Regions from separate parts of the Shewanella sp. KCT genome, predicted to be linked through region 3. Evidence: predicted binding sites of a transcription regulator. Region 3 holds the regulator's gene; each other region holds the start of a gene.
What was found. Region 3 encodes MetJ, which represses methionine synthesis genes. Its sites were predicted from a motif close to TAGACGTCTAGACGTCTA; they were not measured.

Region 1 (7,318 bases), on a different contig from region 3:
TTTCCTCTGCGGCCGACACGCTCTTACCCAGGCTCAGCGCGATTAGCAAGAGCAGGAGGATAACACTCAGTGAACGTCGGTTTAAACAGTGCATAACGACTCCCAATATCCCTTTAAGTTTAGTCGATTTCCCATGGGCGATATTTGCGTCGGCATTGGCGGGCGCTTTTGTCGGTGCTTGGGTGGTAGGTATTTGAGTCGGCCGCTTGTCTTTTATGCTGAGTGTGTTATTTTGCTCGGCTTTTTCATGGGCGGGAGCGCTTTGCATGTTTGTTGGATTCGATTATGGCAGCGCCAACTGCGCCGTCGGTATTATGGATGGTGAAAGGGTGCAGCTGCTGCCCTTGGCGGGGGATTCTCACTACCTGGTATCGACCCTATATGCTTTCGACCGAGAGTTGATTGCCGAGGCCGTCTATCAGCAGCTAGCTGGTGAATTGAAGGCTGATTATGCCAAGCTACGCTCGGCGCAGTTGAGCCGTGCCCGTCATGCCCGTCAGGCGCTGGATCTCGACGGCGATGAGCAGGCGGTGTTTGTCGGTGAGCAGGCGGTGGCCCATTATCTTGAGATGCCCGAAGAGGGCTTCTATGTGCGCTCGCCCAAGTCTTTCCTGGGCGCAACCGGTCTGCGAGCGGATCAAATAGCCCTGTTTGAAGATATCGTCACCCTGATGATGATGCATATCAAGAGCTTGGCGGATAAGCAGTTGGGGGCTAAGGGAAGAGCCACCCATGCGGTGATCGGTCGCCCGGTCAACTTTCAGGGGATAGGCGGCGAGGAGAGCAACCGTCAGGCCGAAGCCATCCTGGCGCTGGCGGCCAAACGGGCCGGTTTTATCGAGGTAAGTTTCCTGTTCGAGCCCCTGGCGGCGGGTATGGATTTCGAGGCCAGTCTGAGCCAGGACAAGACAGTGTTGGTGGTGGATGTGGGCGGCGGCACCACAGACTGCTCTGTGGTAAAGATGGGGCCCTCTCATATCGCTAAGGCGGATCGCAGCGAGGATTTTCTGGGTCACAGCGGCCAGCGTATTGGCGGTAACGATCTGGATATCGCCTTGGCGATGAAGGCTTTCATGCCTCACCTTGGGCTGGGGTCTCAGATGGTCAATGGCCTGCCTGTGCCAAGCCAACCCTTTTGGAATGCGGTTGCGGTTAACGATATTAGCGCACAGCGTGACTTTGCCAGCCTGACGACCCGCAAGATGATCGAGGAACTGATCAAGGATGCCGAGCGCTCGGATCTGCTGTCGCGCCTGCTCAAGGTGCAGCGTGATCAGCTCGGCTATCGATTGGTCCGCAGCGCCGAGGGGGCGAAAATTGCCCTGTCAGATAATGTGGCCACTCAATCGAGTCTGGACTATGTCGATGCGGCGCTGACAGCCGAAGTCGATCAGCAAGGCTTCGTTGATGCGATCGCTCAGCCTGTGGGCTTGATCCAAGCCTTAATGGCGGAGGCGATGGCTAAGGCAACAGATAAGGCAACAGATAAGGCAACAGATAAGGCAACAGATAAGGCGCAGGCCGATATTATCTATGTCACTGGCGGTACGGCCAAGAGCCCGGCGATTTACCAGAAGATTGCCCAGATGTATCCTGAGACTGAGATAGTGGTCGGTGACCACTTTGGCAGTGTGACCGCCGGACTAACCCGCTGGGCGCAAAAGGTTTTTGGCTAACGCAATAAGGTGTTAGGGCGTTAAGGCAATAAGACCACAAAACAACGAGACAACAAGGCAAAAAGGAATGAAGATGAAAGCTTGGATTGGAATCATGTTTGTCGCAGCAACAAGCCTGCTGGCGGGCTGCGGCGATGATGTAGGCAAGGTGAGCCTGGGGGTCTTTACCACCAAGGATGTGATCATCGAGGCCAGGCAAGATCCTAAGATCCCCGGCGTGACCTGTCATATCAGTCGTATCGAGGCGAATCTGGACTTTGCCGATCCGTCGGATATGGGGATCGCCTGCCGTCAGACCGGACCGATTTTGCCTGCGGATCTCGCCAATATCGACAAGAGCCACGGCGGCGAGGTGGTGTTTAAGGCCTCACTGAGTATCTTGTTCAAATCCCTCAAGGTGAGACGCATCTATGACGCCGACAGCCAGACGCTGATCTATCTCTCATACTCCACCAAGGAGACAGATGGCAGCCATAAGCACAGCCTGTCAACCGTGCCCCTGTATGGTACCCAGGCCTGGCAAGCGCCTGCGACTCACTAGCGTGAATCGGAAAAACCTGCAGGTAATCAAAACAAAGAAAACGCCGTCATCTGACGGCGTTTTTTATGGTTAATCCCCACGCTTATTCAGGCGAGGCGCTAGTCGCTCTGGCCATCCAATACCGCGTTGTAGCGGGCGAAGCCGGCCTCAAGATCTTTGATGAGATCTTCAGGATTTTCCAGGCCCACATGCAGGCGGATCAGCGGCTTGCTGTTGTCCCACTGGGTGGCGGTGCGCAGCTTGTCGATGCCAAATACGCCCAAGATCAGGCTCTCGTAGCCGCCCCAGGAGAAGCCCATCTTGAAGTGATGCATGCCTTCGACGAAGGCAGTGATCGCCTTGATGTTGCCGCGTTTGAGCACGAAGGAGAAGAGGCCGTTAGAGGCGCTGAAATCTCGCTTGAAGAACTCATGCCCGGGGCAGGAGGCAAAGGCGGGGTGGCGCAGATGATCCACCTCTGGGCGTGTGGCCAGCCAGTTGGCGATCTCGAGGCCATTCTTCTCATGCTGGGCCATGCGTACTCCCAGGGTGCGCAGGCCGCGACTGGCGAGATAGATATCATCCGCCGAGGTGCACTGGCCCATGAGGTAGCTGTTTTCTCTGAGCTGGTCCCAATGAGCCTGGTTTGCGGTGGCGGTTCCCAGCATCACATCCGAGTGACCGACGATATATTTGGTCGCCGCCTGGATTGAAATATCCACCCCCAGCTCGAAGGGGCGGCAGTTGATGGGTGAGGCCCAGGTGTTATCCAGCATGACCACCAGGTTGTGGCGATGGGCGATGGCGCTCAGAGTCGGCACGTCCTGCACTTCTAGCGTGATGGAGCCCGGAGATTCGAGAAACAGTACCTTGGTATTGGGGCGGATAAGCGCCTCTATGCCATCACCTATGAGGGGATCATAGTAAGTGGTCTCTATGCCGAAGCCCTTGAGTAGCTTGTCGCACAGATCCCGGGTCGGTTCATAGGCGGTATCGACCATCAGCAGATGATCACCCGCCTTGAGGAAGGAGAGCAGGGCGCCTGAGATGGCCGCCGAACCTGAAGGGTAGAGGGCGGTGCCTACGCCGCCTTCGAGCTCGGCGATGGCCGCCTGGAAGGCAAAGTGGGTTGGGGTGCCTCGGCGACCATAAAACATCTCGCCGTTGGCGCGGTTCTTGGTGGCATGACGCATATCCTCTATGGTGTCGAACACCACGGTGGAGGCGCGAAACACCGGCGGGTTGATCACTCCCTTGCTCCACTTCTTGTCGCGGCCGACGCTGACTATCTTGGTCTCTCTTTTCATCCCATACTCTCGTGTTGGCAACTCAATGCAGCCATCTTAACATCTATACGGCTAAATGAAAGTGAGATTTATTGGAGTGTTTTCCCTTTTAGTGTGGAGGTTACTGCGCCTCCAGCGGCAGACGGATATGGATAACCACGCCGGTGGCCTGACCATCCTGCATCAGGTTTTCGGCGCGTATGCTGCCCTTGTGAAAATCGGTGACCAAGCGGGCGATATAGAGCCCCAGCCCCAAGTGAGGCTTGTCCTGTGCCTTCTGGGCGCGCACAGACACCATGGACTCGAAGATCTGCTCGCCCATGTTGGCGGGCAGCGAAGGCCCCAGGTTACTCACGCTCAGCAGTGCCTGTCGGCCCTTGGCCTTGAGCGACACCTTAATCGGCGTATCACTCTGGCTGAACTCGATGGCGTTGGCGATCAGCTTGTCCATCAGCTGGGCGATATACTCAGGCACCCCGCGCATGGTCATGGGGTCTTTGTCTATCTCCAGCTCAAATACCTGATTGGCATAGGTCATCTGATAGCCCTGCATACAACCTGAGATCACCTTGGAGAGGGGGAAGTTGTCCACCTCGGCGTCGGTCAGCGCCTCTTCGAGACGGGTGGCCTCGCTCATGTTGTTGAGGATCATGTTGAGGCGGCTCACCCCTTCGTGGGCGCGATCTACATACTTCTGGTGTTGCGGCGGCAGATCCTGGCTGTTGAGGTGCTCGAGTGACGAGCGTACCACGGCGACCGGCGTGCGCAGCTCATGACCGAGGCGCGACGACATGTTCTCCAGATAGTGGGTATATTGGCTTAGTCGGCCGACTATGCTGGCGAAACTGCGGCTGAGATCGCCTATCTCGTCGCGCACCTTAGAGCCGACAATCGCCTTTCTGATCCGGCCCTGGCTGTCGATCGCTTGCTCGGCATCGTCCCTTAGCTTACGAATGCGACTGGAGATGCTGGAGGCGAAGAAGAAGAGCGCCAGGGTGCCCATGCTCATCACGGTCAGGATCACGTTAAACAGCTTCTCCAGCGCCTTGTTGCGTAGGGTGCGAATGCCGTGGGTGGTCTCCTCGGCGATCACTACGCCCATCACGGTATCGTCGATCCAGATAGGGCTGGCGGCGGCGAGGATCACCGCCTTGCCATCTGGGCTGAGGCGCCAGGTGGAGCCAAACTGACCGGCCAGGGCCTTACGGATATGGCTACCCTCCAGCACGGTAGAGTCTTTGAGCGAGTCGACGAAATGCTTAGGCGGCGTAGTCAAAATGCGATAGTAGAGCGGGTGCAGGAACTGCTGCTTGAAGCGGCCCCAGAAGGTATCCGGTGTCTGCTCGGTTGCCGTCTGCGCCCATACATTGGTGCTGCTGTAGATGTCGCCGGATTTCGCCAGTACCCGGCCGTGACGATCCACCACCCAGATCCGCGAGCTGTTGTGGCTCATCCCCTTGATGATGCTTTCGATCTCCGGCGAAGGCACCAGAACCGTCCCCAGCTTGGTGACATCATCTGTGGCCGAGGTGCCGACGATCGCCTCGACGTTACGCACTTTTCTGTCGTTAACATCGACGATGGCAAAGCCCAGCTTGCTGCCCACCATCTCAAGCGGCATCCTCAGCTCGATATTGTAGCCTTTATCTGTCTTCAGCCATTTGCCCTGGATGCGCACCTCTGGGGTGACTGGCTGGGACTTGCGGGGATCGGCTGGCAGCTCGAAGGCGCTGATCCAGCCGTCGCGTATGGTGGCGACGATATAACGGCGGAACTGGCCGTCGGGCGCCAGGGTGGCGATGGCCAAGTGATCATTGTTGTCGATGCGCAGGCTGTTGGTGCCGCGGTAGATCACCTTAGGATCTGTCACCTCGAAATAGCCATAGAGGTAGCCGGCATACTTGCCCACCATATGGGTGAAACTGATATTGAGTGGCTTGCCGTCATCGGCCTTGAATAGCTGGTGATCGGCGCCATAGGTCACCGCGCGGTGGCGGTTAGAGGCCCATTCGCCCAGCTTGCCATCCAGATGGATAGGGCCGGTTAGGGGATAGGCGTAGAGATCCCGCCCCTTCTTCACCTGTGACAAGAAGCTCGCCTGCTTGTCGAACAGCTTGGGACGTTCATGCAGGGCGGTGGCCAGGGCCTGGGTGGTGCCTTCCAGGGTCTTTTCCTGGCCGTGGCGCAGGTATTTCTCCATCTCCCACACATATTGATAGCCAAGCCAGGGCAGGCAGAGCAGGAACAGCGAGAGTACGGCGACCTTAGTGCGCAGGCCGATGGGCAGATTAAACATGCTTAGTCTTGGGTATCCCAGCGGTAGCCCATGCCGTAGACGGTATCTATGCAATCGAATTCTGGGTCTTGGCTGATAAATTTCTTACGGATCCGCTTCACGTGGGAGGTGATGGTGCTGTCATCCACATAGATCTTGGCGTCCTGCATCAGCGCCTGGCGACTACGTACATGGCCTGGGCGTTTGGCCAGGGCGTGCACCATCCAAAACTCGGTGACCGTCAGCTCGATAGGCTGCTGCTTCCAGTACACCTGGATGCGGTTGACATCTATGGTCAGGTTGCCGTGTTCTATCATGCCATCTTGTGGGTTGGCACCATTTTGGATGTCCGAGCGTCGAAATAGCGCCGCGAGGCGGGCGATCAGATGGGGGAAGCTGACATCCTTGCTCAGATAGTCGTCGGCGCCCAGCCTCAGGCCGCAGACGGTGTCGAAGTCACTGTCTCTGGCGGTCAGAAAGATGATAGGCAGGGTGTTCGACATGGCTCTGAGTGACTGGCACAGGGTAAAGCCGCCATCTATCTCATCTTCCAGGCCGATGTCGATGATTGCTAAGTCAGGCAGACGCGTGTTGAAGGCCTCCATGGCGCTGGGGCGGTTGGCGTACGCCTGCACAAAGTAGCCTTGCTGCTGCAGCACCTCTTTGTAGTTTTCGCGGATAGCCGCCTCATCTTCAACTATTGCAATACGCTTCATGATCCATCCATTACAGCTTAGGGTTTCTGGAGTGTGACTATACAGCAAAATATTCGGGAGAAAAGTGGCTCGGGGTAAAAGCCATTTTCTTGCCACATTTGGTCTGCGCATCGTCATTTTTGCACCCCGGACTTGCCATTTCACTCAGGTTTAATGACCTCATCGACAGGAACCACAGGGTTCTTATTCACCAATCCATGTCAACTTGAGGATTTTCCCATGAAGAAGCAGATCATTGCCGCATTAATCAGTGTTTCGTTATTTGGCAGCTCAATGGCTTTCGCTGCCCCCGCAACTCAAGCGACTCAAAGTACAAGTAACAGCTCGGCCGATGAAGAGGCGCTTATCGGTGTGGGCTCTGGCATAGTGCTGGGCGCCGTGGTTGCCGGCCCTGTGGGGGCGATTATCGGCGCCTTCACCGGCGGCATGATAGGCCAGACGGTAGCCAACGACAGCGAGATCAAACAGCAGCAGGCCACGTTAGCCGAACAGGAGAGCCGTATGATGGCGCTCAAGCAGCAAAATGAAGCGCTGCTGACGGTGCAGCAGGAGTATCAAGAGGCCAAGGTGGAACTGGCACAGCTTAGACAGCATCAAGGGACCCGTTTGGAAGAGCTGGCCTTGGGGCTCAACGTCCAGTTTAAGACGGGATCATCTACCGTCGAGCCACACTTTCAGAGCCTGCTCAACGAGGTGGCCGATGCCATGGCGATCTCGCCGCAACTGAAATTAGATCTCACCGGCTACGCCGATCGCCGCGGCGACAGTAGCTACAACCAGGCCCTGTCCGAGCAGCGCGTAGCCGAGGTGAGAAGCTACCTGGTATCCAGAGGCGTAGATGAGGC
Region 2 (7,318 bases), on a different contig from region 3:
TGAGAGCTGGGTGCGCCATGCCTTTAACATCATGGCGTTAAAAAAATCTAAGCTCGTCGTTTAAACCCTTTGTTTAGACTTAGCCTCAGTCCGGAGACCGGCCCTTAAGGTGATTTTGAGATTTCGGCGGGCAGATCTCGAAATGCGACCCTGGCGGTTTGATGGACTGCGCCCAGTCGTGACGCCTTGCCCTGTTTCCCTTTTAGGAGTTAAAGGAAAATGGGTACACAACCTAGTAAAATTGCGCTACTGCTTGGCGCCTGTCTGGCCGGGAGCTTTCCTGTCTTAGCGGAAAGTTCGGGCACCCCAGGGCCTGTGGATGAAACCATCACGGTTATCGGCCGCAGCGAAAACACCCCTATCAATATCGCGGCTAACGTCAATGTGATCGACGCTGCCGCCATCGAGCTCAGCGGTGCCACCAACCTCACCGACTTGCTGCGCGGACAGAGCGGCATTCAGGTGTCAGATTCAAACTCGGGCGCCGTATTTGCCATGCGAGGTTTCAGCGCCAGTCAGGCGGTCAACAACACCTTGATCCTGATCGATGGTCGTCGCCTCAATAACATCGATATCGCCGCGCCGAGCATCGGCGCCATCGGGCTCAATCAGGTGGAGCGAGTCGAGATCCTCTCAGGCAGCGCCGGTGTGCTCTATGGAGACCAGGCGGTTGGCGGGGTGATCAACATTATCACCAAGGCGCCGAAAGATAACGGCGGCAGCCTGCAGCTCTCCGGCGGTAGCTTCGACACCTTTGAGGCCAAGGCCGAGGGGTCGGTCGCCATCAATGACAACTGGCGCCTCTATGGCGCGGCCAACCATCTCAAGAGCGACAACTATCGCGATCACAATGCCAGCAAAACCAGCTCAGTGCTGGGACGCCTGCAATATGACGATGAGGTGCAGCAGTTCTTCGCTGAGGCGAGTCACTATGACAATCACCGCGAACTGGCTGCTGCGCTGAATGATGATCAGATCAAGGAAAACCCAAGACAAATGGGTGATCTGCAGCAGGGCGATCTCTTTATCGATGCCTACCTGCATGAGATGACCACGGCGGCCCGCACCGGTTATCAGCGACAGCTAAATGAGGCCTGGTCTCTGGGCGCCGACCTTAACTACAGCGACACCCTGACAACCGGGCTCAGCACCTGGAATACAAGCCGCCGCGATACCCGCTCTCTGCTCGAGTTTAAGCCCAAGGCTGTGGCTAACATCAAGACGGATAACGGCGAGCTTAAGCTGGTGACCGGTCTGGATCTTAGTCGCGGCGAGGCGACTTTTAGCAATCGCAGCAATGTGCAGAAGCTGGCCAGCGCCTATCTGCAGGCGACAGTGCCTCTCACCGAGAGTTTCAGCTACGTGGTGGGCGGTCGTTACGCCGAGGTGACCGATGAGCTGGTGGACGGCAAAGCCTATCCAAATGGGATAGATCTTGATCAGGATGCCCATGCCTTCGAGCTCGGTCTCAACTATCGCCCTAATCAGCATCATAGATTCTACCTGCGTGCCGACGACAACTTCCGTTTCGCCAAGGTGGATGAGCAGGCCTACACCCCGGCAAGTATTCAGGGGCTCAAGCCGCAGACCGGCCGCAGTTACGAGGCGGGCTGGGATCTGCTGCTCGAGCAAAACACCCTGCGCGTGAGCGCCTATCGTCTGGATCTCGAAGATGAGATCGTCTTCGACCCGAGCGCAGAAACCCCCGTGGGTGGCAGCTTCCCCGGCGCCAACGTTAACGCCGATGCCTCACGCCGTTATGGGGTAAGCGCAGACTGGGACTGGCAGGCGACTCAGGATCTAATGCTTGGGCTTGAATACAACTATATAGACGCCGAGTTTACCGAAGGACTAAACGAAGGTAAGGCGCTCTCCTGGGTGGCCAAGAACAGCGGCCGTGGCTATGTCAGCTACGATGTTTATGAACATCTGCAGCTCTTCGCCGAGGCGGTCTACACGGGTGAGCGCTACATGGAAGGCGATAATGCCAACTTAGGCGATAAGCTCGATGCCTATACCCTGGCAAATATCGCCATCAACTATTCCCGCGATGCCTGGCTGGCCAGCCTGCGGGTCGATAACCTGCTGGACAAGGAATATGTCAGCTCAGGGTATTTCAGCACCTGGGGTAGCGGTTATTATCCTGGTACGGGCCGAGCGCTGCGCCTGACCGCCAGCTACCGCTTCTAACGCGGCTTTAGCCTTAAGAGCCAGTCAGATCTGACTGGCTTTTTTATTGCCTGCTGTTCATCATAGGGCTTGGGAAGGTGCGAACAAGTCGTCGCACAGCTCTGGCTTTGATAGCAGCGACAGTTCAAGGCATTCAACTGAGGGCATGCCGAGGCCTGCTGAAGTTGAATAACGCCGAAATGGTGTTGCTATCAAAGCCCCGCAGGGCGAGGCTTACAGCGGTATTTTCTGCGTTACAGTTCTTGCGAAGGACTAGGGCCATTCGCTGCAAACTGTGCCTTGCATCTATCCACTTTAAGCACACGCAGAGCAAGCACGGGACTTATTCGCACCTTCCCTTGATATGTTTAGTGAGGACAAAGGATGAAATTAAAGTGGTTGCTTGTGCCCGTTATCTTGCTCTTGGCCATCATCTTCTGGTCAAGCGGCGGCCCGTCTCTTGCCCCCTTGCCGGAGAGTGCCAGAATCCTTGCCTTTGGCGATAGCCTGACTAAAGGCGTGGGAGCCAGCCCCGGCATGGATTATCCTGCGCAGCTGCAAGCAATGAGCGGACGTGAGGTGATCAACGCCGGCATCTCGGGAGAGACCACCTCCCAGGGCCGCGAGCGCTTCGCCCGAGTGCTGGATGAGACGCCGCCGGATCTCATTATCTTGCTTGAGGGGGGTAATGATTTTCTGCGTAATGGCAACGCGGCGCAGGTCGAGGCCAACCTCTCTGCTATGCTGGCACAGGCCCAGCGGCGCGATATTCCAGTGGTGTTGATTGGCGTACCTCAGAAGAGCATCTGGCTGGAAACGGCGCCCCTGTATGGACAGCTGGCCGCGCAATATCAGCCGCTATTTATTGAGGATTTTCTGACAGAACTGCTAAAATTATCAGAAGTAAAATCTGATGCGATTCACCTCAACGATGAAGGCTATCGTCGTCTCGCCGAGCACCTATACCAGCGTCTGCAACAGGCAGGTGCCTTATAGCTAAAATGGCCCTGGCAGTAGCCGAACAACGGACGTCATCCCTTGGTTAAGTGGCGGAATTTTGTCGTTTATCTTTCGTCCATAGTAGGCTGAAAGCTCAGGCGTGAGTGGCAAGATGAATTTATTTAGGTTAATGTCCGTTTTTACCCCAAATCGACTTGACCCAGACAGTCGTTTTATGGGTAAATTCTCGGATAACAAATGGCGCCGTGCCAATAATAAATCAGGTTAATAACTTCTCATGACAGATCTTGAGCATCAGGTATTCACTCAAGTACGCGCAATTATTGCCAATGAAGAACAGGTTATCGGACGACGGGGTATTCTGATCCCGCTGAAGAAAGCCATTATTGCCGATGGCGATATCCGCAATGTGATCGATATAGTCTCTTCCGATCCCGCGTTGGCGGCGCATCTGCTATGGCGCAGCAACTCGGCGGCTAACGCCAGCGTGTCATCGAAGAACCGTTCATTGAAAGATGCCCTGGTGCGCCTGGGCCAAGTCAATATCTACCGTTATGCCTTCACCTTCTACCTCAAGGAGCGTCTCGACGAGTTGCCACAGCCCTACAAGAAGCTGGTATACGGCTACTGGGCGCTCACCGAGAGCATCGCTACCGACGCCGTGGATAGCTTGCATCATATGGAAGGGGTGAACATCAATCCCGATGAGGTACAGACCCTGGCGCTGTTTAGCGTATTTGGCGAGATCATCGCCCTGACGGCCTTTGCCTACCTGAATGCCGAGTCGGAGCAGTCGTTCCCGCTCTCTATCATCAAGTCGCTGATCGATAATCAGAAGCAGACGCTGACCCTTGAGGCGTTCGAGTCATTAGGGTTGGATGAGGAACTCAGAGAAGACATGCGATGCGTTGCAGCAACATGGCGGTGAGATCGCAGCGGATCTGTTTAGCAACCGGCACGCCCGCCGGCTCCATGAAGTGGCGATAGATATCCAGCCTGTCTAGTGGCACTGGGTAGGTGAGCAGGGTCTGATCCCTAAGCTGCGCCGCCGTGACATAGGGGAGCTCGGCCAGCGGATGATCCGCGGCGACCAGGAGTTTTACCTCGAAATCGAACAGGTGCTGATAGGCGATATCATGGTCGGGAATAGGGTCTGAGGTGAGTACCACATCCAGCTGTCCCTGCTTGAGCGCGGTCAGCGAGTCGAACAGGTGGCGGCTCGACAGCTCCAAGTTGGTGTGAGGAAAGCTGGCATTAAACTGCTCGATCACCGGCATCAGCCAACGAAAACAGCTGTGGCATTCGATACCCACAAAGAGATCTCTCGCCTCGCTGCCCAGGCCATTCTTGAGATCGATTTCGGTTTCTATCACCTTAGGCAAGATCTCCTCGGCCAGATTGAGCAACCTAGCGCCCTCTTGGGTAAAGGAGAGGGGTTTACTCTTACGCACGAAAATCGCCGAGTTGATGCGGGTCTCCAGTTCCTTGATCTGGTGGGATAAGGCCGACTGGGTGACAAAGCGCTTCTTGGCTGCGCCCGCGAGACTGCCGCTCTCTTTCAGGGCGACCAATGTACGTAAATGCCTAAGCTCTATCATTTTTACCTCACATGAATTTGGCTCATGTTGCTCGTGAAATCAATTCGATTGCGAGACAACAGACTAGCACAATAAACTTCTAGACGTCCAGACGCCTATTTTAGTTTGTTGTGCAATTTCAGTTCTCAAACCTGTATTGCGATGACAGCGAAGGGCGCTAACCATGAATTTCGCTCATCTTAATGCAAAAGGTATACAATATGCAAACTCTAGATATCGCTTCATTAGGCTTTCCCCGTATCGGCCGTCAACGGGAACTCAAATTTGCCCTGGAAAAATATTGGCGTGGTGAGATAGACCAGTCGCAGCTGCAATCGGTCGCCAGTGAACTGCGCAGAACCCATTGGCAGTGGCAGCAGGCGGCGGGGGTGAAGCAAGTGCCGGTTGGGGACTTTGCCTTCTACGATCAGGTGCTCACCCTGAGCGCTACCATTAATGCCATCCCGGCGCGCCATCGCAGCGGCGAGCAGGTGGATCTCGATACCCTGTTTCGAGTGGCCCGTGGCCGCGCGCCCACGGGGGAGGCGAGCCGTGCCGCCCAGATGAAGAAATACTTCAACACCAACTATCACTACATAGTGCCCGAGCTCACGGCGGGTCAGCGCTTCGAAATAGCTTATGAGCAGCTGTTCGACGAGGTGGACGAGGCTAAATCCCTGGGGCATCAGCCTAAGCCGGTATTGCTTGGCCCGGTCAGCTACCTCTATCTTGCCAAGTGCGAGGGCGAGCCCTTCGATAAACTGAGCCTGCTGCCCGCGCTGGTCGAGGCCTACCAGGCCATTCTGGCGCGATTTGCCGACCAGGGCGTGACCTGGGTGCAGCTCGACGAGCCTATCTTGGCGCTGGAACTAGATGATGACTGGCTGGCGGCCTTCGTGCCGGCATACAGGGAACTCAGTGGCCAGGGGGTTAAGCTGCTGCTGGCCAGTTACTATGGCTCTGTGGCCCATCATCATGAGTTAATTAAGGATCTCGTAGTCGATGGCCTGCATCTGGATCAGGTGAGCGATGCCGAGCAGCTCACTTTGTTTGGCGCCAGCCTTAAGCCTACGCAGGTGCTCAGCCTTGGGGTGATCAACGGCCGCAACGTGTGGGCGGCGGATCTCGACATCTTGGCCGAGCGGCTGCGCGCTGTGGTGGCAGATCTTGGAGAGCGTGTCTGGCTGGCGCCTTCCTGTTCGCTCTTACACGTGCCCGTGGATCTGGAGAGCGAAACCGAGCTGGCGCCAGAGCTCGCCAATCAACTCAGCTTTGCCAAGCAGAAACTCGACGAGCTGGCCGCGCTGCGCACCTTGTTGCTTACCCCACAGAGCGAGGCAGCCCAGGCGATAGTGGCGCGCTGTGAGGCGAGACGTCAGGCCCGAGAGCAGGCGGCCAACCCTGAGGTACAGGCGAGACTCAAGGCCTTAACGCCTGAGGATTTCAATCGTCCTAGCGGTTTTGGCGAGCGCCGCCTAAAGCAACAGGCCCGTTTTCGTCTGCCGCTGCTACCCACCACCACCATCGGCTCTTTCCCGCAGACGCCGGCCATTCGCGGCCTGCGCAGTCGCTGGCGTAAGGGTGAGCTGACCGAGCAGGCCTATGTGGCGCAGCTCGAGGCGGTAACCCGCGACAGCATAGCGCGTCAGCTCAAGTTGGGGATCGATGTCCTGGTCCATGGCGAGGCGGAGCGCAACGACATGGTGGAGTATTTTGGCGAGCAGCTCGACGGGGTAGGCTTTACCCAGTTTGCCTGGGTGCAGAGCTACGGCTCACGCTGCGTCAAGCCGCCGCTAATCTATGGCGATGTCTCACGTCGTCAGCCGATGACGCTTGCCTGGGCGAGCTTCGCCCAGAGCCTGACCGACAGGCCGGTAAAGGGGATGTTGACCGGCCCGGTCACCATACTGCATTGGTCCTTCGCCCGCGAGGATATCGGCCGCGAGCAGATCGCCAATCAGCTTGCCCTGGCGATCCGTGACGAGGTGGCTGACCTGCAGGCGGCGGGTATCGGCATCATACAGATAGATGAACCGGCGTTTCGTGAAGGCCTGCCACTAAAGGCCAGTGACTGGCAGCATTACCTCGACTGGGCGGTGGCCGCCTTCAAGCTGAGCGCGGCGGGCGCCGAGGATGAGACCCAGATCCACACCCATATGTGCTACAGCGAGTTCAACGCTACCATAGATGCCATCGCCGCCATGGACGCCGATGTGATCACCATAGAGACCTCGCGCTCGCACATGGAGCTGCTCAATGCCTTCGAGGACTTCGAGTATCCCAACGAGATAGGCCCGGGTGTGTATGACATCCACAGCCCGAATATTCCGACTGTGGAGCAGATGGTGGCATTGATTGAGAAGGCGGCGACCAAGATCCCTGTGGGACAGCTGTGGGTGAACCCAGACTGTGGCCTCAAGACGCGCACCTGGGATGAGGTGGAGCCTGCGTTGCAAAACATGGTGAAGGCGACCAAGGAGCTAAGACGCCGCCTGGGTTAGTCTCTTTTAATTCCCGTTTTTAGACTAAGGGTGACCAGCTTACTGGCCACCCTTTTTTGGGCTTATATTTTGGGGCTAGTGCTTTTGGGCTTAGCGCTTTTTTGGGGTTTA
Region 3 (7,318 bases):
ATCGTTAATTCGGTTAGGATCGGCGTTAAATACGCCTTCCACATCTGTCCAGATGGTGACACGTTCGATATCCGCCAAACTGGCCAGTAAAGTGGCGCTAAAATCTGAGCCGTTACGGCCCAGCAGTAGGGTGTCGCCCTGCTCGTTGGCGCAGATAAAGCCGGTGATCACCAGACGCTCCTGGGGATGAGCCTCGAGCAGCGCCTGCACCTTCTGGCGTGACTCGCCAAGGCGGATCTGCGGCACGGCGCCTTCATCGGCGACCAGTAGGGTGCGGGCATCGACATCGGTCGCCGCCACGCCAGACTCGCGCAGCAGAGCCGCCAGCAGACGAGAAGACCAGCGCTCGCCGAAACTTACTACCTGGTTGCGTTGATAATCGTTTAGCTCATCGAGCGACAACAGGCTGGTCAGCTGCGACTTGTCGGTGGCCAGTCGCTCTCTCAGGCTACGGGCCTGCTCGTTGGAGAGCAGCTGCTCGATCAGGTTCTGCTGGTAACTCACCAGCACCTGTAACTCTTCCTGCCACAGCTGATCTGTGTCGCACAGCTCCAGCAGGCGATATAGGAAATTGGTACTCTTGCCCGCGGCCGACACCACGATAAGATCATCGCTGTGGCCATGGGTCAGTAAAATGTGGGCGACGCGGCGGTAACAATCTGCATCCGCTAAACTAGAACCACCAAACTTATGCAAATGACATCGTGTCATTATCTGCTCCTCAAACCCTTTAACTACTTACCGCGATAGCCGCTTCTAAACCCGCAAGAATATCGGCCACCAGATCCTCGCCATCTTCTATGCCCACTGACAAACGGATCAGGGTATCTTTCACGCCCGCCTCACGGCGCGCCTCTGGGTCCATGGCTCTGTGGGTCATGGTCGCGGGAACCGCCACCAGACTCTCTACGCCTCCCAGACTCTCGGCTACCGAGAAGTATTGTAACGCATCTAAAAAGGCAACGAGTGCCGATTCGCCACCTTTTAGCTCAAAACTCAGCATAGCGCCGAAGCCCTTCTGCTGTCTGGCCGCAATTTCATGGCCTGGATGCTCGGCAAGCCCCGGATAATACACTTTTTCCACCGCCTTGTGGTCACAAAGCAGTGCCAATACCTTCTGAGCGTTGGCTTGGTGTTCACGAATGCGCACCGCCAGGGTTCTCAGCCCCCTCAGGGTCAGGTAGCTGTCGAAGGCCGACCCGGTCAAACCTAGGGTATTTGACCACCAGTGCAGCAGCTCGCCCACCTCAGGGTCTTTGGCCACCACGGCGCCGCCCACCACATCACTGTGACCATTGATATATTTGGTGGTCGAGTGCACCACGATATCGGCGCCCAGCTGCAGTGGCTGTTGTAACACAGGAGAAAGGAAGGTGTTGTCCACCACCACCTGAGCGCCCACCTTGTGGCTCGCCTGGGCGATGGCCTCGATATCGACGACTCGCAGCAACGGGTTAGAGGGAGTCTCCAGCCACACCATCTTGGGTGACTGGCTCAGCGCCTGCTCAAGCGCGGCATCATCGGTTTGATCCACCACCAAGAGCTTAAAGGCGCCCTTCTTGGCCAGGTTGGTGAATAGGCGATAGCTGCCGCCATAGCAATCGTGAGGCACCACCAGCAGATCTTCTGGGCCTAGCAGGCTGGTCACCAGTGTGATGGCGGCCATGCCGGTACAGGTCACCACGCCGGTCGCCCCTTGTTCCAGTTCGGCAATCGCATCGCCGAGAATGGAGCGGGTCGGGTTGCCGGAACGGCTGTAATCGAATGCCCGCGGCTGTTGATGCCCTTCAAACGAGTAGTTTGTCGACAGATAGATAGGCGGCACCACGGCACCGTGCTGAGTGTCTGACTCTATGCCTCGTCGTACGGCGGCGGTGGCTAGTTTACGCGCTGTCATCTTCAACTCCTCAATATGGATCTGGGCAGGCACCTCGGACAAAAGAGATGTCTGGACGTCTAAATGTACCTAAGCCGGTAGTGAGCGTCAACAACTTTTGGACGTTTAGACGTCCAAACATTTAGAAATCTATTTGCATTTGCCAAAAATTCGAGGCAATAATTTGACTGTAATTTGTAAGGGTTTAAAATCTGCACCGAATTTTAGAATTTACAGGTGAGTCAATGACTGAGTGGAATGGCGATTATATCAGCCCCTATGCTGAACATGGTAAGAAGAATGAGCAGGTAAAGAAGATCACTGTCTCTATTCCTCTTAAGGTGCTTAAGGTGTTAACCGACGAGCGCACCCGGCGCCAGGTCAACAACTTGCGTCACGCCACTAACAGCGAGCTGCTGTGCGAGGCCTTCCTGCACGCCTACACCGGTCAGCCACTCCCCCAAGACGATGACCTGTCTAAAGACAAGCCAGATAGCATCCCGGCCGAAGTCAAACGTCTGATGACCGAGATGGGCATAGAGTGGGAAGAGATGGAGTGATCCACTCACACACGAATCGATAGAGGGATCGCTAGGCGGTCCCTCTTTTAGTTTTCAACCTTAGTCTGGAACATTGCAGTGCCTGCACTTCCGCTCGATCCCCATATTCTGGCGCTAGCCTCGCTTATCGTCTTCGTCGGCGCCCTCACCCAGAGCCTAATCGGTTTCGGCATGGCGGTCGTCGCCGCACCGCTGCTCTATCTTATCGAGCCGTCACTGGTGCCTGCGCCGGTGATCCTGATGGGCTTCTCTATCGCCCTGCTGACACTGATCCGTGAGCGTGGCGCCCTGGAATTCAACGGCCTGCAATATGCCTTGCTGGGACGCATCCCCGGCGGACTGATCGGCGCCGGCCTGCTCATGGTCGCTCCCCAGGACGTGCTCGGCATGACTATCGCCATTATCGTGGCCATCGCCGTACTGCTGAGCCTGATGCGACTCAACCTGGTGGTTAACCGCCGCAGCCTGTTTATCGCCGGGGTGATCTCGGGGATCTTCGGCAACATCGCCGCCATCGGCGGACCGCCGCTGGCCATACTGCTCTCGGGTAAGGATGCCAAGCAGTTTCGCGCGGCCCTGTCGGCCTTCTTCATCTTCAGCTCCACTATCGCCATAGTGATTCTGGGGCTCACGGGTCTGCTGACCCTGCATCACTTCTACTGCTCGGCGCTGCTGCTCCCCTCTGTGCTGCTGGGTTACCTGATCGCCAATCGCCTGGTGGGGCGCATAGACAAGAACAAGACCCGTATCATGACGCTGGTACTCTGTAGCCTGAGCGCCATCCTGCTGGCCGCTAAGTCCTTAAGCACCCTGCTGTAACTCCTCTAGGATAAAGAGAAGGCCGGCATCATAGCCGGCCTTCTTGTTTCTAAAAAACCTATCCCTAGAAATGATAGGAAGTCTGAATCACCCCGCCCACGGCGTCATCTGTGCCCACCAGGCCGGTGAGATCCAGATTAAAGGAGCGGCCTATGGTAAAGCCTGTGCCCAGGGTATAGAGGTTGCTACTGGTATCTTTCATGTCGTGGCGATAGCCGACACGCAGGGCCAGCCAATCGGTCGCCCTCATCTCACCGCCCAGACGCCAATACTGGGTCTCGCCTATCTCATCGAATCGCTTATGACCATTAAGATCCACATCCGTGGTCAGGCTGAAGTTATCCCAATCATAGGCCACACCTAAGGTATAGAGGGCCTCGACACGGTAGGTAAACTTGCGCCCCATCGCCTCGACGGTGTCCAGTTTCTGGCTCACCAGGTTACGTCCCGACAGGCCTATGGTCATACGATCGAGTGGCTGAATCGCCACGCCGATATCCAGGTTTGCCACGGTATCGTCGTTGCGGTACTTGTTGTCGTCGAAATCATCGGCGTCGAAGTTGTTGGCACTGACCACATAGTTATAGGTGTCGATACGCTGCAGCTTAGGCGAGATACCGACGGCGACCGGCATATTGACGATCGACAGCGGGAAGCTGAGGGCCACCCCAAGATCTGAGATGGCACCGGCAACCACGGCCCCCTGCGAATCCAGATCGGTAACCGCAGGCGGATTGTTAGGGTCGAGATTGGTCAGGGCATCTATGTCGCTGTCCTCGATCACCGCCACGCTGACCGCATCGATATAGGTCTTGTAAAAGATCGACATAGGCATGCGCTTGGTGGGCAGAACCACTGAAAAACCTAGCCCCACGCTGCCATAGGCATTCTCACCATCGAGGGACTTAAGATCGGCGACCAACATGTCGCGGTAATTGGTGATCCCAGTGACGTCGCTGGCATTGATAGCCGCCTCCAGACCGTCATAGGAGGCCTGTAGGGCGTCAAACTTGTCGGTCAGATTATCGATGTTGGCGGCCTCGGCACCCAGCACGGGCAACATCACGGCGCCGCCGGAATATTTGGGGGCATGAATGGCTAACAGAGCGGGATTGATAAAGGCGGCACCTTCGCGGTTAGAGGCCGCGACCCCGGTTCCGCCCATGGCATCACTACGGGCCTCGTTGTAGAGAGAGGCGGCAGATGCCAGTGAGGCACTAGCAGACAATAACACTGCGATGACCAAGCTAAGGTATTTCATCTCATTCACCCCGTTCATTATTTTTGTTTTCGCTCGGGAATCTACCCGAGTCGTCTTTAAAGATAGACTAAGACGGCTAAAAAGTGCTCTCGAAACAGGTCGATCAGATACTTTTTTTTTTAAATTATTTTGCCACTCCGTCTCACCCAGATTGAAACCTGCCGATTCGGTTAACCGCCCAGCCCGTCAAAACAGGCCCATTTGCAATACGAAAACAAGCAAAAATACCTATTTAGAGAGAGCTAAAATAACAAAGTGTGATCTAACCGGGTACTTTTTATTCGAGAGCAAGATCACAATAAAGCAAAAACCAAAAAACAAAAAACATTAAATTTCATTGCATTACACAATGTCCATTAGATTTTTATTCATGAAATTTTTATCAATTAGATTTTTTTCATGAAGGTGATCAACATCAAATTTACAACTACCCCCTTTTGGTAAATTTTCCAACAAGAAACAAGCATTTTGTTTCAGGTTAATAAATCGCTCAGAGTAGCGATTAAGGAAAATGATGATGAAAAACGTTGCCAAAATAACTACATGCTTACTCCTCGCCCTCACCGTAGGCGGACAAGTCTACGCCGTCGACGGTGGTAACCCTAAGAAAGGGAAACACCTTTATAAAAAAGAGTGCAAAGCCTGCCACAGCAAGGGCGATGCCGCCGGTGAACTCACCCCCATGAGCAAGACCATGAGCCAGTGGGATCGCTTCTTCAAGCGCGACATGCACAGCGCCCAACCAGACGTATTTAAAAAGCTCTCCGACAAAGAACGCCTGGATATCCAGCAATTCTTATACGACCACGCGGCCGACTCAGATCAGCCACAGACTTGCGGTTAACCACAGCTTTTGTAATCGAAGCGCTCATTCACCGCTCCCGATGAGCGCCTAAGGAGAGATTCACATGCGTACTCTACTGTCTATATTGATCGCTAACGCTCTGGCTATGTCAGGCTCAGTCTATGCCGCCGATAGCGATGCGCAAAAAATAGCCGAACTTAAACAACAACTTGCCGATCTCACCGAAGAGATTGACATTATCAACAGCCGCGTCGATAAGAACGAGCGCCACACCGCTCTCGACCGATTAGAGATCACTGGCGATTTCCGTACCAAGGCCCATTCATTGCATTACCAAAATGTCACCTGGAACCCTGCAATCAAGGTGGACTTCAACGATTTTGGGGCTAAAGCCATGTCTGGTGCCTTTGGTATGCCTAACGATCCCAACTCCCCGCTGGGACAGATGATGGCGGCCAACCCGGATCTTGCCGCCGCCTTCCAGAGCGGCATGCTACAAGGTGTGATGCCTTACGTGCTGGCCCCCAAGACCACCCAAGATATCAACAACGACATCTTCTACACCACGCGTCTCAGACTCAACCTTAAGGCCAAGGTGTGGGATAACGTCAGCTTCGCCGGCCGTCTCAGCATGTATAAAAACTGGGGTGACTCTACCGGCGTGCAGGTGTTCGACTCATGGCGCTCCTTCACCATGGATGGCACCAACAGTGGTAACACTAGCGGCGACTGGCTCAGGGTCGAACGCGCCTACTTCGACTGGAAGAACATAGGTGGCAGCAACACCTACCTCTCTATCGGTCGTCGTCCATCTACCTATGGCCCACCAACCCAATATCGTGAAAACGAGAAACGCGGCGGTACGCCATCGGGTCACCTGGTTAACTTCAACTTCGATGGTCTAACTCTGGGTTACAAGCTGGGTGAGATCACCGGCATCGAAGGTCAGGTAGTTCGTTTCTGTTATGGCCAGGGCTTCGAGTCACAGTGGGGCAATGGTGAGATGTTTGGCGATATCGTCACCAAAGACACCCACCTGGGCGGCTTTAACATAGATGCCATCAACGACGGTAACCACTTCCTGCAGTTCACTCTTTTTGGCGCCAAAGATATCAACGATGGCTTCAAGGGCACCATGGCCTTCCCAACACAGCTAGCGGGAATCTTTGCCCCCACCATGTATCAGGACATGCAGAAGTTCAGCAACTTCAACTTCCAGACCCGAGTACAGCCTAGCGGCGTGATCGGCGACATGTACCTGGGTGGCATAGGTTACGCCTACGAGAGCGATGAAGACTTCAAGGCCTTCGCCTCTTTCGGTTGGACCCGCGCCGAAGGCAACGGTAATGCCGGTATGTTTGGTGGCATGCTCAGCGATGCGGTATTCGAAGCACAGCTCAATGCCGACGGCAGCGAGATCATCATGATGCCAAGCGCCGCCGATGAGAACGACACCAAAGATGGTTACGGTATCTATGTGGGTATTCAGATCCCAGCGCCTTACGGCAAGTTCGGCCTCGAGTATAACTATGGCTCCAAGTACTGGACCCCATTTACTCAGGCACAAGACGATCCGATCGGCAGCAAGCTGGCTACCCGTGGTCATGTGGCCGAGGCCTACTATATGTTTGATATCAACCCAAGAATGTTTATCAAACTGGCTGGTCTCTACTACGACTACGAATATACCGGCAGTGGCACTCCGGTGGGCGCCCCACAAAAAGTGGATGATGTGATCGCTGGCTCTGCCTTCTCTATGTTGCCAGTAGTCGATACCGCCTATGACATCAATGCCTCACTCGTCGTCAACTTCTAACTAAGCTATCTCCCCCGGCCTAGGCCGGGGGTAGGGAACAGACAATGAAACACACACATTCTCTCACGGCGATGTTTGCTGCAGGGATCTTCGGCTTGGCCAGCCTCAATGCCATCGCCGAAAACCCGCATAAGGAAGCCATTCAGGGACCCTTTACCCAGGGCTCTCAGGTGACCGAGCA

Region 1: AYI87_RS01640 (cystathionine beta-lyase) is a predicted target of MetJ. The motif match lies at 3,540-3,557, and genes of this name have one in related genera.
Region 2: metE (5-methyltetrahydropteroyltriglutamate--homocysteine S-methyltransferase) is a predicted target of MetJ. The motif match lies at 4,800-4,817, and genes of this name have one in related genera.

Annotation. Positions count from the first base shown of each region.
Region 1 covers NZ_LVDJ01000001.1:355,192-362,509, forward strand. The annotation lists gene AYI87_RS01625 (NfeD family protein) at 1-94, opposite strand, end outside; gene yegD (molecular chaperone) at 267-1,676, shown strand; gene AYI87_RS01635 (CreA family protein) at 1,744-2,217, shown strand; gene AYI87_RS01640 (cystathionine beta-lyase) at 2,316-3,503, opposite strand; gene pdsS (proteobacterial dedicated sortase system histidine kinase) at 3,604-5,778, opposite strand; gene pdsR (proteobacterial dedicated sortase system response regulator) at 5,781-6,473, opposite strand; gene pdsO (sortase-associated OmpA-like protein PdsO) at 6,693-7,318, shown strand, end outside.
Region 2 covers NZ_LVDJ01000006.1:51,591-58,908, reverse strand. The annotation lists cobalamin riboswitch at 1-121, shown strand, start outside; gene AYI87_RS10355 (TonB-dependent receptor) at 220-2,190, shown strand; gene AYI87_RS10350 (arylesterase) at 2,554-3,165, shown strand; partial or broken gene AYI87_RS10345 (HDOD domain-containing protein) at 3,407-4,027, shown strand; partial or broken gene AYI87_RS10340 (LysR substrate-binding domain-containing protein) at 4,026-4,727, opposite strand; gene metE (5-methyltetrahydropteroyltriglutamate--homocysteine S-methyltransferase) at 4,928-7,207, shown strand.
Region 3 covers NZ_LVDJ01000002.1:263,104-270,421, forward strand. The annotation lists gene AYI87_RS04015 (bifunctional aspartate kinase/homoserine dehydrogenase II) at 1-711, opposite strand, end outside; gene metB (cystathionine gamma-synthase) at 731-1,897, opposite strand; gene metJ (met regulon transcriptional regulator MetJ) at 2,122-2,436, shown strand; gene AYI87_RS04030 (sulfite exporter TauE/SafE family protein) at 2,515-3,255, shown strand; gene AYI87_RS04035 (conjugal transfer protein TraF) at 3,320-4,516, opposite strand; gene AYI87_RS04040 (c-type cytochrome) at 5,031-5,360, shown strand; gene AYI87_RS04045 (DUF3373 domain-containing protein) at 5,425-7,137, shown strand; gene AYI87_RS04050 (tetrathionate reductase family octaheme c-type cytochrome) at 7,182-7,318, shown strand, end outside.